Linked DNA regions of Thiocapsa rosea. The protein of the gene in region 2 interacts with the protein of the main gene of each other region in a pairwise test. Links are inferred from orthologs where the notes say so. Each region holds a gene or a part of one and is shown on either strand. Other genes may lie near its edges. The genes, in order: typA and rlmKL.

Region 1 (7,814 bases), 3.6 Mb from region 2 along the record:
TCGCACAAGGTCGCGCACTTCTGCTCCATGTGCGGGCCGCACTTTTGCTCGATGAAGATCACCCAGGACGTCCGTGACTATGCCTTGGCGCATCGGCTCGACGACGTGGAGATCGCCCTCGAAGCGGGCATGAAGGAGAAGGCGAGCGAGTTCCGAAAGGAGGGGGCGCAGATCTACAAGGCCGTCTAAACCGCATCGAATCGCTCCGACGTCATGGCCCGCGCGGCCTCGCGCATAAACCCGGCCACGTCGCCGATCGCAGCCGTGGACAAGCGCTGTAGGGTGGAGAAGCGCAGCGCAGTCCACCAGCGCCGGCGCGGGGTTCGGTGGACTTCGCTCTCGCTCGTCCACCCTACCGGCCAAGCCGCGTCGAATCGCTTTGACGTCATCGTGGCTCGGGGACTTGCGAAGCCGGTTGATTCGATCACCGAATATTCACGGGCGTAGGGTATATACTCTCGCGCTGGCTCGGCACCAAGATTTCCGCTCGCATCGCACCCATCGCCCGGCCCTACCCCCGATATCATCTTCTCCGGAGCTCCACTCGTGATCGAGACGTTACGCAATATCGCCATCATCGCCCATGTCGATCATGGCAAGACCACGCTGGTGGACAAGCTGCTGCAGCAATCCGGAACGCTGGGGGATCGCTTCGGGCCGGTCGAGCGGGTGATGGACTCCAACGCGCTGGAGAAGGAGCGCGGCATCACCATCACCTCCAAGAACACCGCGCTGCGCTGGCGCGACTACCGCATCAACATTGTCGACACCCCGGGCCATGCCGACTTCGGCGGCGAGGTCGAGCGCGTGCTCTCCATGGTCGACTCGGTGCTGCTGTTGGTCGACGCCCAGGAAGGGCCGATGCCGCAGACGCGCTTCGTGACCAGCAAGGCGTTCCAGCACGGTCTGCGCCCGATCGTGGTCATCAACAAGATCGACCGTCCGGGTGCGCGACCCGACTGGGTCATCGACCAGGTCTTCGATCTGTTCGACCGGCTCGGTGCGAGCGACGAGCAGCTCGATTTTCCGATCATCTATGCCTCGGCCCTGAACGGCTACGCCGGGCTGGACAACGAGGTGCGCGCGGGCGACATGACCCCGCTCTTCGAGGCGATCGTCGAGCACTGCCCGGCGCCCGAGGTGGATCCGGATTCGCCCTTTCAGATGCAGATCTCTACGCTCGACTACAGCTCGTTCGTCGGGGCCATCGCACTCGGGCGGATCCGCCACGGCAGCGTCCGGCCCAATCAGCAGATCGTCGTGGTCAAGCCCGACGGCGGGCGTTACAAGGCCAAGGTCGGCATCGTCTACGGCTATCTCGGGCTGGAGCGCCATGAAGTGCCGCTCGCCACCGCCGGGGACATCGTCGCCCTGACCGGCATCGAGGCGCCGAACGTCTCGGATACGCTCTGCCATCCGGAGCATGCCGAGGCCCTGCCCCCGCTCACCGTCGACGAGCCGACCGTGACCATGACCTTCCAGGTCAACACCTCGCCCTTCGCCGGGCGCGACGGCAAGTATCTGACCTCCCGCCAGCTCAAGGATCGCCTTGAGCGCGAGCTGATCCACAACGTCGCCCTGCGTGTCGAGGAAGGCAACGACCCGGAGAAGTTTCGCGTCTCCGGTCGCGGCGAGCTTCACCTGTCGATCCTGCTCGAGACCATGCGCCGCGAGGGCTACGAGCTGGCCGTCTCGCGCCCCGAGGTCATCTTCCGCGAGATCGACGGTCAGATCTGCGAGCCTTACGAACAGCTCACGGTCGACGTGGAGGAGACCTCGCAAGGCGCGATCATGCAGGCGCTCGGCGAGCGTCGCGGCGAGCTCAAGGACATGGTCCCGGACGGCAAGGGCCGGGTGCGCCTGGATTACGAGGTTCCTTCGCGTGGCCTGATCGGCTTCCAGACCGATTTCATGTCCATGACATCGGGCACCGGGCTGAAGTATCACATCTTCGATCGCTATCGCCCCGCCAACCCGGGCGGCATCGCCCCGCGGCGCAACGGCGCACTCATCTCCAACGGCACCGGCAAGGCGCTCGGCTACGCGCTCTTCAGCCTGCAGGAGCGCGGGCGCATGATGGTCTCCCCGGGCGACGAGGTTTATGAAGGCCAAGTGGTCGGAATCCACTCGCGCGACAACGATCTCACGGTCAATCCGCTCAAGGCCAAGCAGTTGACCAACATCCGCGCCGCCGGCTCGGACGAGAACATCCTGCTGACCCCGCCGGTGAAGTTCACCCTCGAGCAGGCGCTGGAGTTCATCGAAGACGACGAGCTCGTGGAGATCACGCCCACGGCGATCCGGGTGCGCAAGCGGCATCTCACCGAGAACGACCGCAAGCGGGCCAGTCGCGGCTAAACCGCGTCCGGAGCGACAGGCATGGCTTGAGCGCGGGTTTAGCCTCGACGCAACAACCGGCGACGGCAAGACGCGGTTTAGGTTAAAGAAAACGAATAAGGCGCGATACGGCTGTCGCGGCTCGGCTTTAAGAGCTGAGCCGAAGCGATGTTTGCGAGGTCATCGTCGCGTCCGCCTTTGGACCGAGCCGACCTCGAACAGGACGCCAAGACCCGTCTATCCTGCTGCTGAGAGCTGAGAGCTGAGAGCTGAGAACTCTATGCTACGCCAAGGGACGACCCCTGGCGGCTGGCGGCTGGCGGCTCAACCATAACGAATCACACCATCAAAGAACCGCCCATGCCCGATCTCTATCGCCCCGTCGAGCCTTTTGCGACCCATCGCCTGGACGTCGACCACGATCACCGCATTTATGTCGAGGAATGCGGTCGGCCGGACGGCATCCCCGCGGTTTTTCTGCACGGCGGGCCGGGTGCGGGTTGCGAGCCGGCCCACCGCGCCTTTTTCGACCCGGCACGCTATCGCGCGGTCCTGTTCGATCAGCGTGGCTGCGGACGCTCCACACCGCACGCATCCCTGACGGCCAACACGACCGGGGATCTGGTCGCCGACATCGAGCGGATCCGGGAGCGACTCGGGATCGAGCGCTGGCTGGTCTTCGGCGGCTCCTGGGGCTCGACCCTGGCCCTCGCCTATGCAGAGACCCATCCGGATCGCGTCACGGCGCTGGTGGTACGCGGGATCTTTCTCTGCCGCGACGAAGAGATTCGTTGGTTCTATCAAGAGGGTGCGAGCTGGATCTACCCGGACTATTGGGATCAGTTTCTCGCCCCGATCCCGGTCGAGGAGCGCGGCGACCTGCTCTGCGCCTATCACAAACGCCTGACGGGCGAGGACGCGGCGACCCGTCTCGCTGCGGCGCAAGCCTGGTCGGTCTGGGAGGGACGCACGGCGACACTGCGGGCAAATCCGGACATCGAGGCGCACTTCGCCCATCCGCACGTCGCGCTTAGCCTCGCGCGGATCGAGTGCCACTACTTCATGAACCGGTCCTTCTTCCGGCCGAATCAGTTGCTCGAAGACGCCCATCGCCTCCGAGACATCCCAGGCATCATCATTCAGGGCCGCTACGACACCATCTGCCCGATGCGCTCGGCTTGGGACCTGTACCACGCCTGGCCGACGGCCGAGCTGCAGGTGATTGCGGATGCCGGTCACTCGGCCTTCGAGCCCGGCATCCGAACGGCCTTGGTGGCGGCGACCGACCACTTTGCCGATGCGCTTGGTTAAACCGCATCCAGAGCGAGATGCGTCATTTTCATTTTGTGTTTAGCGTCGATGGCTTCCTCGATCTTGGCGAGACGCGGTTTAAATTTAATCTTTTTAATACCTTAAACCGCGCCGGCTCCGACAGTCGTCGGAGCCGGCGCGGCCAAGCCATTCCAACACATGACGGATACCGCACCGGGCGCGGTTTAATGTCGTGGATCAAGACAAGTGCGGCCCAACCCACTAAAGTAGCTTGCCACTCCGGACGCGATTCAGTGTGATCGGTTTACTGCAACGTGTCTCCCACGCTCATGTCGAGGTCTCCGGCGAGACGATCGGCGCCATCGAGCGCGGCCTCTTGGTCTTGGTCGGCGTGCAGCGGGGCGATACGACCGCCCGCGCAGAACGCCTGCTGGAGCGCCTGCTCGGTTATCGGGTCTTCCCGGACGCCGACGACCGCATGAACCTCAGCCTGCGCGACATCGGCGGCGGCCTGCTGCTGGTGCCGCAATTCACACTCGCTGCAGACACCCGCAAAGGAACCCGTGCGAGCTTCACCTCCGCCGCACCGCCGGAGGAAGGCGAGCGCTTGTTCGACGCGCTTGTCGCGCGGGCTCACGCGGCTCATCCCCGAGTCGCGACCGGGCGCTTCGGCGCAGACATGCAGGTCGGCTTAGTCAATGACGGACCCGTGACCTTCTGGCTGGAAACCTAAAGACCCGGGGCCAGCATCAGAACACCGATCGTCTCTTGCTCGCTCGGCCCGTTCCAGGGCCACGAATAGGCGGCGCCGGTCAGCCAAGCATCGAGTTGATCCGTTCGGTGGCGCGAAAAGAGGTGTCCGGACTGGCCGAGCGGGAGCACGCCGCGGGTACCTGCCCAATTCGCGGGGATGTAGACGACCCGCATTGAGGGGATAAAGACGGACTCCTCGGGCGCGAGCGGCATCGGCTTCATAACGTTCACCGTATCCGCACCCCCGCCGACACCGATCGGACCGACGTTGAAGAGACGCCCGACGAGCGGCAGAGTACCGAAGGCATGCGGGAAGGTCAGGGTGCGAATCCGGTCCAGACGCGCATCCTCCGGGTTGGAGATCCGGGCATCGAGATCCGCCTTGGCGGCCCTCAGCGCCCGCGCCCAGATCTCGGCCGGACCCTCGGTCCAGGACGTCGTCACATCGTCCCAGAAGCTCGACCGGCCGCTGCGGAGCATCTCCTGCAAGGGGCTGTAGGCAAACATGGCCATCGCGGCCATGGCTTCGAGATCCTCGCCCAGCTCGTCTTCGTAAAGCGCCCTGTAGAGCGCGGGCTCGAGCATGGCGTAGAAGGCCGCGGACCGGCTGGAACCCGCCATGTCGCCATCCCAATCGAGCAGCTCTTCGGCGGCGATACGCCAGGCGGCCTCATCGACCGCCTGGAGCTCGACCGCGATCCTGCGCAGGGCGGCTTGGGCGAGCCGTGCGTGAGTGCTGATGCGATCGGTCTGGATCTGCGCCATCGCCTCGGGCGTCAAGGAACCTGCCGCATCGAGCCGCTCGGCAATGCGCTCGGCCCGAAAAGGCGCCATCCAGGCGTTGCTGATGGTCACCGGATACTCGACCGGGACGATGCGGTTGTTGGCGGTGATCAAGGCCGCACCGGGCGGATCAACGCGCTGCGGGTTGTGCTTCTGGGGCACGAGCCCCTGCCAGGCATAGCCGTCCACCCAACCCGGCGAGGGAAAAGCGCCCGAGCCCTTGCCGCGCTGCGGCAGGACCCCGCTGACCTGCAGAGCGATGCCGCCGTCGCGGTGCGCCGACATGAGGTTCAGAACGACGTGCTTGAACTCCAGGATGGCCTCGCCGGCTTCCTCGAGCGTCTCGGCCCGGTTGAGACGCAGCAGCCCGGCGAAGGCGCGATCCGGGAGATCATTGGTCTCGCGCAAGGCCAGCAGATGGGGCGTGTCCAGGCTCGGCAGGTCCATCGGCGTCTTGGTGATCGGCCCCAGGATGTCGTTGACGATCACGCCGTTGTCGGTCGAGCGGATGACGAGGTCGACCGGATCAGCGCCCTTGACCGAGATGCGCTCGACCCGAATCGTGATCGGCTCGGATCGTCCGCCTGCCCGCTCGACGCTCGTGCCGTCGGCCATGAGACGCTCGACGAAGATGTCCTGCGTATCGGCGATGGTGCTGGTGAAGCCCCAGGCGAGATCCCGGTTGTGCCCGATCATCACCAGGGGGACACCGGGCAGGCTCGCCCCGGCGACATGCAGGTCCGGTGCAATCAGCTCCAGCAGGTACCAGATTCCGGGCATGGAACCGGCCAGATGCGGGTCGTTGGCGAGCAATGCCTCGCCGTTCGCCGTTCGCGGCCCGTTCACCGCCCAGCCGTTGCTCGCCGCCGCGGGCAAGGGCAGGCCGAGGCGGGCGACGATCTCCAGCACGGGCTCGATCGTCGGCCCATGCCGGTCGCCGCGCATTCGAGTCCGCCCCTGCTCCAGCGCCAGCTCACGCACCAGCTCGGGCGACACCTCCGGCGCCGGGATACCGGCATCGGTGGGAAAGAGCTCGCGCGCCCGCTCCGGACCGATCCGGGCCGCCAGACGCAGGAAGGTCAGCTCGGCGCGAAGGTTGTAGGATTGGGTCCAGGCCATGTAGCCGCCGATCAGAAGGCTGTCTTGCGGGGTCCATGGCGCGGGTTCGGCGCGCACGACCAGGTACTCGAGCGGCAGGCGACGCTCGGCCGCCGCCTCGGTGCGATAGGCGTTCACGCCCGCCGCATAGGACTCGAGGAGAGACATCTCCTCGAGGTTCAACACAGCCAGACTGCGCTCGGCCTCGCGATCGAGCCCCATGGTGCGAAAGAAGCGATCCGCCGGCAACACCAAGGGTCCGAATACCTCCGCCAGACGCCCGCCGGCGAGACGGCGCAGCAAATCCATCTGCCACATCCGCTCGCGTGCCACGACATAGCCCTGTGCAAACAACAGATCATGTACGCTGTCGGCCTCGATCGTCGGGATGGCGTGGGGTCCGTAGCGAACACGCACCGGGGCTTCAAGCCCCGGAATGGCCAGGCTGCCCGCGTAGCTCGGCTCGCCGCGCTTGGCGATCCACACCAAACCGACGGCGCCGGCCGAAAGGCCGATGACCAGGATCGCGACGATGAGCAACAGGATCCGACGTGGCATGCGGCTTGACTCCCGAAGCTTGGCTTACGGCGTTGTCTGGCCGACCGGCTGGATTCCCTTCACGAACGCGACGAAGCCCTCGCGTTGTGCGGCGACCAGCTCCGCCGGGCCGTGCATCTGCGGGAAGAGGTTGCCGTCGGGTGTCTCGATGACACCCGCAAGGAGCATCCGATCCGCCTGCACGTCGTCGCCCGGACCCATGCCGACACTGCGACCGTAGCTGCCGCGCAGCTCGACCAGCGTGGCCGGGATCGCCTCCGTACCGATCTGCGTGACGGTCGGCTCGACCGGCGCACCGTCGGGGCCTCGGAACTGCGACTGCCAGCGCTCGATGTTGGCCTCCAGCGTCCCGCCCTGATCGGGTCCGAAGAAATAGACGACAAACTCGGCCCCGTCGCCGACCTCGTCGCCGGGGGACGCGAGCACCTTGAATTGGAGTTGGCGCATCTCGCTCTTGGGCGTCTCGGCGACCCAGGCATCCGGGACCGACGACCGAAAGGACAGAAAGTCGACGGCTTGATCGGCCGCGACGAGAGCGGAGCCGGCGAGAAGTACGGGGGCAATCAGCAGCGAGCGCAGGGCGATGGACATCGGGTTGTCTCCTGATGGTGTTATGGCTCGCGGGACTCGAAGGACCGAGGGTCCAATCAATTCGAGCTCGGCGAGGGGGACCTCAATGGATCAACATTCGGTACTATCCGACCAGCCGTCTCATCATAACCGCACCTGCGAGGAGTTGCCGCGATGTCCGATCGACCCGACGCCGACGCCGTCAAGACCTATCTGCTCGATCTACAGGACCGCATCTGCGCGGCGTTGCGCGAGACCGACGGCGGAGCAGGCTTCCGCGAAGACGCCTGGGAGCGACCGGGCGGCGGTGGCGGACGCACGCGCATCATGCAGGACGGAGCCGTCTTCGAGCGCGGCGGCATCAACTTCTCGCACGTCTTCGGCGAGCGCCTGCCGCCCTCGGCGAGCGCGAATCGGCCCGAGCTGGCCGGGCGCGGATTCCA
Region 2 (7,827 bases):
CCGATGCGCCGACCGACAAGAACAGTGACGGGTCGGCGCAAAGATACCGGTTCAGCCGGAGCGGGCTCGATCGACGCGACAGGGCTGCACGCTGCACTCGGGCCAAAAGATCGATGGACCCGGAGACACGGGCCGGAGACCGGGGCATTGGTCTCGCCATCACGCCACTAAAACAGAGCCGATCGTCCGGTGCAGCCGGACGCAGGGCATCGAGCATTGGAGGTCACAGCGATGAGGTGTCCCGCAGGCACTTCGGAGCACGCGTGGGTGCACGTTGCGCACCGGCGCATGCAGCGGATCGACCGGCAAACGGCCATTGGCGCTGTGCCGTCGTCAACCCTAGACAGTTCCATTCATTCGCATCGCGCATCGACTCGCAGAGGCTCGACCCGGGTGGTGACCGGTCTGATGGTGTGCAGTCTTTTGAGCCTGGTCGGTTGCGATCGCACGGAGAGCGTCCAGTGGGGAGAGCGCGGCACGTCGATGATCCACATCGATAAACCCGGTCGATTGATGGCAGCGGCCGATATCCACAGCATTCCCGAACCCGAGCCTCGCGATCCGCCGGACCCCGCGATACCCCTCGCGACGGAGGTCAATGAAAACATCCAGGTGCTCACTGACCTGGATGCACTCGAACTCGCACGCCTGATGCAGGCGATGTCGACTTGGGTCGCTCCCAAAGAGGGCTGCGAATACTGCCACAACACCGAGAACTTGGCCTCGGACGAGAAATACACCAAGGTTGTCTCGCGGCAAATGCTGCAGATGACACGGGACATCAATTCGAATTGGAAGTCTCATGTCGCGGGGACCGGTGTCACCTGTTGGACCTGCCACCGCGGCCAGGCGGTCCCCTCCGGTACCTGGTTCACCAACCTCGGACCTACGACCCCGTCGGCCGGGATAACCGGCGTCAAGGCGGGCCAAAACACGTCGGGCATGCGGACCGTCGGTAACTCGTCGCTTCCGTTTGATCCCTTGACGCCGTTTTTCGACGGCGACGCTCAGGTCTCCGTTCAGGGATTGACGGCACTGCCCTCGGATAACCGAAACTCGATCAAGAAGGCGGAATGGACCTACGCCTTGATGATGTATATGTCTAATTCGCTGGGCGTGAACTGCACCTACTGTCACCAAACCCGGGCGATGGGTGTTTGGGAACAGAGCACGCCGCAACGCGTCACCGCGTGGCACGGCATTCGGATGGTGCGCGAGCTCAACGGCGACTATCTCAATCCCCTTAAGACCTTGTATCCCACGGAGCGACTGGGGCCCACCGGCGATGCACCTAAGGTGGCTTGCGACACCTGCCACAAAGGTGCCTTCAAACCGCTGCTCGGGGTCAGTATGCTAGGCGACTACCCCGAGCTGGCTGGATATCGCACGGAACGACCGGGGGTCGTGCCGGAGGAGCCGGCGGTGCTTGCGCTTGCGGAGCCGGGTGCGGAAAGCGCGCTGATTGCGGCACTGGATGACACGCAGGCGCCGATGCAGGAGGACGTGGCGGAGGTCGCGCTCGAACCAGCGCTTGAGCCTGCTGTCGCGTCGGACGCCGGACTAGCCGAAACCGAGCGCACTGCACTGCTTCAAGAACTGGAGAGCGTTCGCTCGCAGCGCGACGCCGCGATCGCCGAAGCCGAGACCGAGATCGCCGAACGCGATCGCCGGCATGCAGCGACACTGAGTCAAGGCGAGGGGGATCGCGCGGCTGCGGATGCCAGGTTGCAGCAGGAGCGGATTGCTCTGCAGCAACAGCTTGCGGTGGTTCGCGGGCAGCGCGATGCGGTCGCGGCCGATTCGCAGATGCAGGCCGCCAAATTGACCGCAGAGCGAGCGGCGGCTCTGAGGGCTGCCGGGGCGAGGCTCGATCAGGAGCGTACCGCGCTGCAGCAACAGCTTGCGGTGGTTCGCGCTCAGCGTCATGCGGTTGCGGCCGAGGCCGAGTTGCAGATCGCGAAGCTGGGCGAAGAGCGGGCTGCGGCTCTTCGGGCTGCAGGCGCGAGGCTCGATCAGGAGCGCACCGCCCTGCAGCAGCAGCTTGCGGTGGTTCGTGGGCAGCGCGATTCGGTTTCGGCCGAGGCGCAGGGGCAGCTCGCCAAGCTGTCGGATGAACGGGCCGCGGTCCTGCGGGCTGCCGGGGCGAGGCTCGATCAAGAGCGCACCGCCCTGCAGCAACAGCTTGCCGTAGTTCGTGGGCAGCGCGATGCCGTTGCGGCCGAAGCCGAGAGGCAGATCGCCAAGCTGGACGAAGAGCGCGCAGCGGCGCTCCGGGCCGCCGGAGCAAGACTCGATCAGGAGCGCGTCGCCCTGCAGCAGCAGCTTGGCGTGGTCCGCGCGCAGCGCGACGCCGCCTTAGCGGACACCGAGTCCGAGTCGCAGATCGCTGCCTTGACGGAGGAAATGGATGCCTTGCGGGCAATGCTCGCCGAGTCGGACGCCGCCGCCGCGGATCTGCGGGCACGCAAGCAGGCTGCGGCAACGGAGCATGCGCACGAGCTGGCCGAAGCCAAGGAGTCGATCACACGGTTACGCACGCTTTATGAAGGTGCGGCCGAGGTCGGCGGACGAATCACCCCGGAGGGCATTGTGGTCAACCTCGGCGGGGAGGAGCTTCGGTTCCCGAGCGGCAGCGCCGTTCTGCCGGCAGGCGCGCTGCCGATGCTCGACCGTATCGCCGAGATGCTTGCAGCAAGATCCGACCTGAAGGCGAAGATCGCCGGGCACACGGACAGCCTGGGCAACCCGGAGATCAATCAGGCCCTGTCTCGGCAGCGTGCGGAATCGGTCATGCAGGCTCTGATCGAGCGCGGGGTGGATCCCGGCCGACTCAGCACCGAGGGCTATGGTGCCGAACGGCCGATCGCCGACAACGCGACCGATCGGGGGCGACGCGAGAATCGGCGCGTCGAGATCGTCATGATCGAGCAGACCGGCAACGACGCGGTGAGCAACCTCACCGACAGCTGAGCGGATCGGTCGGCGGGAACGGCGACCTAGGCTTGGTGATGCGCCAACATTGGTGGATCCGCGGGTTGCGGGCAAAGTCGCGAGGGATGGTCTCGCGGCTGATATCCTGGATCTCGAGATCCGCCAGATCCTCCGCGTACAGCCGAAACCGGCGCAGATTGTTCGAAAACACCAGCAGACCGCCCGGCTTGAGCAGCCGGGTGGTGGCTCGAATCAGGCCGACATGGTCGCGCTGGATGTCGAGCGTCTCCGTCATCCGCTTGGAGGTCGAGAAGCTGGGAGGATCCAAAAAAATGAGGTCGTATTGGCGTTTGCCGGCGGCCTCTTCCAGCCACTGCAGACAGTCCGCCTGAACCAGTTCATGGCGCTGCATCGGGATCGCGTTCAGCGCGAGATTATCGCGCGCCCAGTCCAGATAGGTCCGGGACATGTCCACCGTCGTGGTGCGGGCCGCGCCGCCGTTGGCGGCATAGACCGTCGCTGTTCCCGTGTAGGCGAAGAGATTGAGGACGCTCTTGCCCTCGGCCAGTTCGCCGATCATGCGGCGAATGTCGCGATGATCCAGGAAGAGCCCGGTGTCCAGATAGTCCTCGAAGTTGACCAGGAATTTGAGTCCGCCCTCCTTGACCGCGTGAAAGCGGCGCGTCTCGGCGAGCCGCTCGTACTGGGCGTTGCCCTTCTGCGGTCGGCGGACCTTGAAGAACATCCGTGATTCCGGGATCTCCAGCACCTCCGGAATGACGCTCAATGCCTCGCGCAGCCGGTGGCGGGCGCGTTTGGGGTCGACGCTCGTCGGCGCGGCGTACTCCTGCACATGCACCCAACGCTGCGGCGTATCGCCTTCAGGCTCCCCTTCGTAGACATCCACGGCCACCGCGTACTCGGGGAGATCCGCGTCGTAGGCCCGAAAGCAGTCGATCTGCTCCTTGCGGCGCCATTTGCCGAGCGCCTTGAGATTCTTCGCGAGCCGGTTGGCGAACATGGTCGCGCCGTCGCTGCGCTCGGTCGGCTCGAGCGTGCGCGGCCGATTGGTCACGAAATCGCTCGACTCGATCCGAAAGTGCAGCAGCTGGCATTCGATCGGGCCGTTGTAGAGGTGGTGAATCCGGTGTGCGCGCAGGCCCATGTGCTTGCCGAGGTCCGGGCTGCCGGTGAAGAGTGCGGCGCGCCAGCCTTCGAAGCGTTCCTTGAGTACCGATCCCAGGCGCGCGTGAAGCGCAGGCAGCTCGGCATCGGAGCCGAGCCGCTCGCCGTAGGGTGGGTTCACCACCACGAGACCGCGGTCGTCGTCTCGACCCGGCCGGCAGTCGGCCAGCTCGCGTCGCTCGAAGTGCGCGAGACCGGCCAGTCCGGCCCGCGCCAGGTCTTCGATCGCGATGCGGATGGCGCGCGGGTCCTGATCGTAGCCGCGCAGCGAGCCGAGACGTTGCAGCCCGGCGCTGCGCCGGATTTCGGCCTCGTCGAGCAGCCGCTGCCAGGCCGCCGGGTCGTGCTGCAGCCAGCCCATGAACCCGAAACGCTCGCGCAACAGACCCGGTGCGATGTCCGCCGCGATCAGAGCCCCTTCGATGACGAGTGTCCCGGAGCCGCACATGGGATCGAGCAAGGCGCCTCCCTCGGCCGCGATAGCGGGCCAACCCGCGCGCAGCAGGATGGCGGCGGCGAGATTCTCCTTCAGCGGCGCCGAGGTGCCCTCGCTGCGGTAGCCGCGTCGGTGCAGGGATGTACCGGACAGATCGATGCTGACCGATGCCTGATCCTGATGGACATAGACATGGATCTGAAGGTCCGGCGACTGGGCATCCACATTCGGCCGGTAACCCAGGAGACGGGTGAAACGATCGGCGATCGCATCCTTGACCCGCAGGGCGGCATACTGCCCGTGCGTGACGCCCTTCACGATGCCGTCGAGCTGAATGGCGAAGGTGCTCTCGGGCGAGAGATGCTCTTCCCAGTGGATCTCCTCCGCCCCGGCGTAGAGCTCGTCCGGTCCCGCCGCCGGAAACTGTGCGAGCGGCAGCAGGATGCGGTTGGCGACCCGCGACCAGAGACACGCCCGATAGGCGTCTTGCACCTCGCCGACGAACCGTGCCCCGCCGCGCGCCTCGACCGCCCCCTGAAGGCCGAGTCGAGCCAGCTCCTCCGCGAGTAGACTTCCCATATGCTTGGGTGCGGAGGCGAAGAAGGTGTGCTGGGGCATCTTGGGCGGCAGGTCGTCGGGGGATCGGGTCACGCAGTATATACCGGCCGCGCAGCGGTCTTTCGCCGCCCAAGGTGTTTGAACCTAGATCCGGCAGTTGACCGCTTCGTGCTTCATGCAAGGTCTTGACGGCCTTGACGATCGTGCTCGTTAGTCCCCTACGCCGTAAGTCTTGAGCAAACCGTCGCAGAATTCTTCGTTGTCGTTGTCGTTGTCGTAATCGGATTCCGGACGACGAACACGACAACGACAACGACAACGACAACGAGTAGATCCTTCGACCACTTTTCCTGGTTCCGGCTCTGCCGGTAGATCCTTTTCCGGAAAAAGGCTCGTTGTGTCTCCCGTCAGCCTTCGGCCCGGCGCGGGCGACGGACACCCGCGACGGGTGTCGCCCGTGTCGGATCCTCGGGCCAGGCGTGTTTGGGGTAGCGCCCGCGCAGCTCCTTGCGGACCTCCGCGTAACCCCGCGCCCAAAAACCGGCGAGATCTTGGGTGACCTGGATCGGGCGACGCGCGGGCGAGAGCAGGTGCAGGAGCAGTGGGACGCGCCCGCGACCGATTCGCGGGGTCTCGGCGAGGCCGAAGAGCTCCTGCAGTTGGACTGCGAGGATCGGGGTCTCGCCGACGCAATAGTCGATCGCGCGCTCGCGGCCTGCCGGGGTCTCGATCCGGGTCGGTGCCTCGCTGTCGAGGCGCTGTCGCTGACCCCAGTCGAGTCGCGCGGCCAGGATCGGCATGAGGTCGAGCTTTTGGGTCTGCACGAGCCGCGACATCCCGCTCAGATAGGGCGCCAGCCAGACATGGAGATCCGCACGCAGGGCCTCGGGCGAGAGATCCGGCCAGTCGCCCTCGGGCTCGAGTCGGCGCATCAGGGCGACACGGTCGATGAATTGGAGCGCGGCATCGCTCCAAGCGAACGCCTGGTCGAATCGGGTCGCGATCTGTTCGAGCAGGATGCCAGCGACATCGTCCATCGCCTCCAAAGGCACCGGCTGCGCCCGCAGGGTGATGGCCTCCAGACGCTCGACGGCACGGGCGGCCACCGCCTCGCGCTGAGTGTCCCAGGACAGGCGGCGGCTCACCTCGATCCGCTCGGCGAAGCACGCGCGGATCTCGGACTCGGCAATGGGGAGCGCCGACTGGATCCGGCCGTCCGCGCCCCCTGCGTCGAGGCTGGCGATGACCAGATAGGGATGGATCCCCAAGGCGTCGTCCTGAGGCAAGAGCGCACCGGAGCCTCCGGCCAGACGATAACGCCCGTCGGTGCCCTCGCGGCGCTGTGCGATGCGCTCCGGGTAGGCGAGTGCGAGCAGCTCGGCAGTCGACCGAGCCGATCCCGGCCCAGCGGATCCGGTTTGGGCCTTTCGCGTCAGCCCCTGCAACTGTTGCGAGACCCGATCCGCGGCGGCGAGCCGACGTGGATCGGCCCCCGGCACCGAGCGCCGTTCACGCCAGGCGTGCAGGGCTTGCAGACGCAGACCCAAATCGGCTGGGCGGCGTCGTCTGGGCGTATCGAGCAACGGGTCGCGCTCGGTGATCAGCGCGCAGAGATCGGCGGCGTCGCCGCGGGCCGACTCGGCGGCGCCGAGCAGCATCACGGCTAGTCGCGGATGGACCGGCAGCTCCGCCATCCGCCGGCCGAGCGGGGCGATGGCGCCGCGTGAATCCAGTGCGCGGAGGCGCGTCAGGAGTACGACGGCGGCCTCCCATGTCGGGCCGGGCGGCGGATCGACCCAACGCAGTCCGCTCGGATCCGCCACGCCCCAGAGGCGCAGCTCCAAGACGAGCGATGTCAGATCGGCCTGAAGGATCTCGGGCGTTCGATGCTCGGGCCGACCTTGCTCCTGCGCGCGGGTCCAGAGCCGATAGCAGACACCCGGCCCCAACCGCCCGGCGCGCCCGGCGCGTTGCTCGGCGGAAGCGCGCGCGATGGGCTCGGTCACCAAGCGTGTGAGCCCGGAGCCCGGATCGAAGCGCGGCTTGCGGCTCAGGCCGCTGTCGATTACGACCTGGATACCCGGGATCGTCAGGCTGGTCTCGGCAATATCGGTCGAGACGAGCACGCGGCGCTCTGGCCCCGTGTTCTGGACCAGGGCCTTTTCCTGCTCCTCCGTCGGGAGACTGCCGTGCAGCGGCAGGATCCGGGTTCGCTCGTCCAGCAACTCACGCAGCCGCGCAACACAGCGATTGATCTCGCCCGTGCCGGGAAGGAATGCCAGAATGTCGCCCGGATGGCTCGCAAGCGCCGAACGCACGCCCGAGATCACCGCAGCGACCGTATCGGGGCCGGATGCGCGCTCGGCATAATGGACCTCGACGGGAAAGCTCCGTCCCTCGCCGCGGATGACGGCCGCATTGCCCAAGAGCCCGGCCAGCGGCTTGGTGTCGAGGGTCGCGGACATCAGCAGCAGCCGCAGATCCGGGCGAAGACCGGCGACCAGGTCCAACGCGAGTGCGAGCCCCAGGTCCGATTGCAGACTGCGTTCGTGGAACTCGTCGAACACCAGGAGTCCGACCCCTTCGAGCGTCGGATCGGACTGGATGCGTCGGGTCAGGATGCCCTCTGTGATGACCTCGATGCGGCTGCGCGGGCCGATCCGGCGCTCGAAGCGGATCTGGTAGCCGACGCGTTCCCCGAGCGGCTCGCCCAGCAG

What was found.
Region 1: the proteins of rlmKL (region 2) and typA interact in binary tests that used the Escherichia coli proteins (3 or more experiments, as listed by UniProt). The link is inferred for Thiocapsa rosea from one-to-one orthologs.

What each region holds. Positions count from the first base shown.
Region 1 is NZ_RBXL01000001.1:1,747,651-1,755,464, reverse strand. The notes cover bases 1-2,952. They hold typA (translational GTPase TypA), read left to right. Parts: upstream 1-546; coding sequence 547-2,358; downstream 2,359-2,952. Other genes in these bases: pip (prolyl aminopeptidase), read left to right, coding at 2,698-2,952; BDD21_RS07975 (hypothetical protein), read right to left, coding at 186-389; thiC (phosphomethylpyrimidine synthase ThiC), read left to right, coding at 1-189. Also shown: more of pip, read left to right, coding at 2,953-3,648; dtd (D-aminoacyl-tRNA deacylase), read left to right, coding at 3,905-4,342; BDD21_RS07955 (penicillin acylase family protein), read right to left, coding at 4,339-6,801; BDD21_RS07950 (hypothetical protein), read right to left, coding at 6,826-7,392; hemF (oxygen-dependent coproporphyrinogen oxidase), read left to right, coding at 7,546-7,814. UniProt on the Escherichia coli protein: A 50S ribosomal subunit assembly protein with GTPase and nucleotide-independent chaperone activity, required for 50S subunit assembly at low temperatures, may also play a role in translation.
Region 2 is NZ_RBXL01000001.1:5,308,085-5,315,911, reverse strand. Bases 2,564-5,528 are described here. They hold rlmKL (bifunctional 23S rRNA (guanine(2069)-N(7))-methyltransferase RlmK/23S rRNA (guanine(2445)-N(2))-methyltransferase RlmL), read right to left. Parts: upstream 5,171-5,528; coding sequence 2,957-5,170; downstream 2,564-2,956. Other genes in these bases: hrpB (ATP-dependent helicase HrpB), read right to left, coding at 5,518-5,528; pufC (photosynthetic reaction center cytochrome PufC), read left to right, coding at 2,564-2,970. Outside these bases: more of pufC, read left to right, coding at 232-2,563; more of hrpB, read right to left, coding at 5,529-7,827. UniProt on the Escherichia coli protein: Specifically methylates the guanine in position 2445 (m2G2445) and the guanine in position 2069 (m7G2069) of 23S rRNA. Methylation occurs before assembly of 23S rRNA into 50S subunits.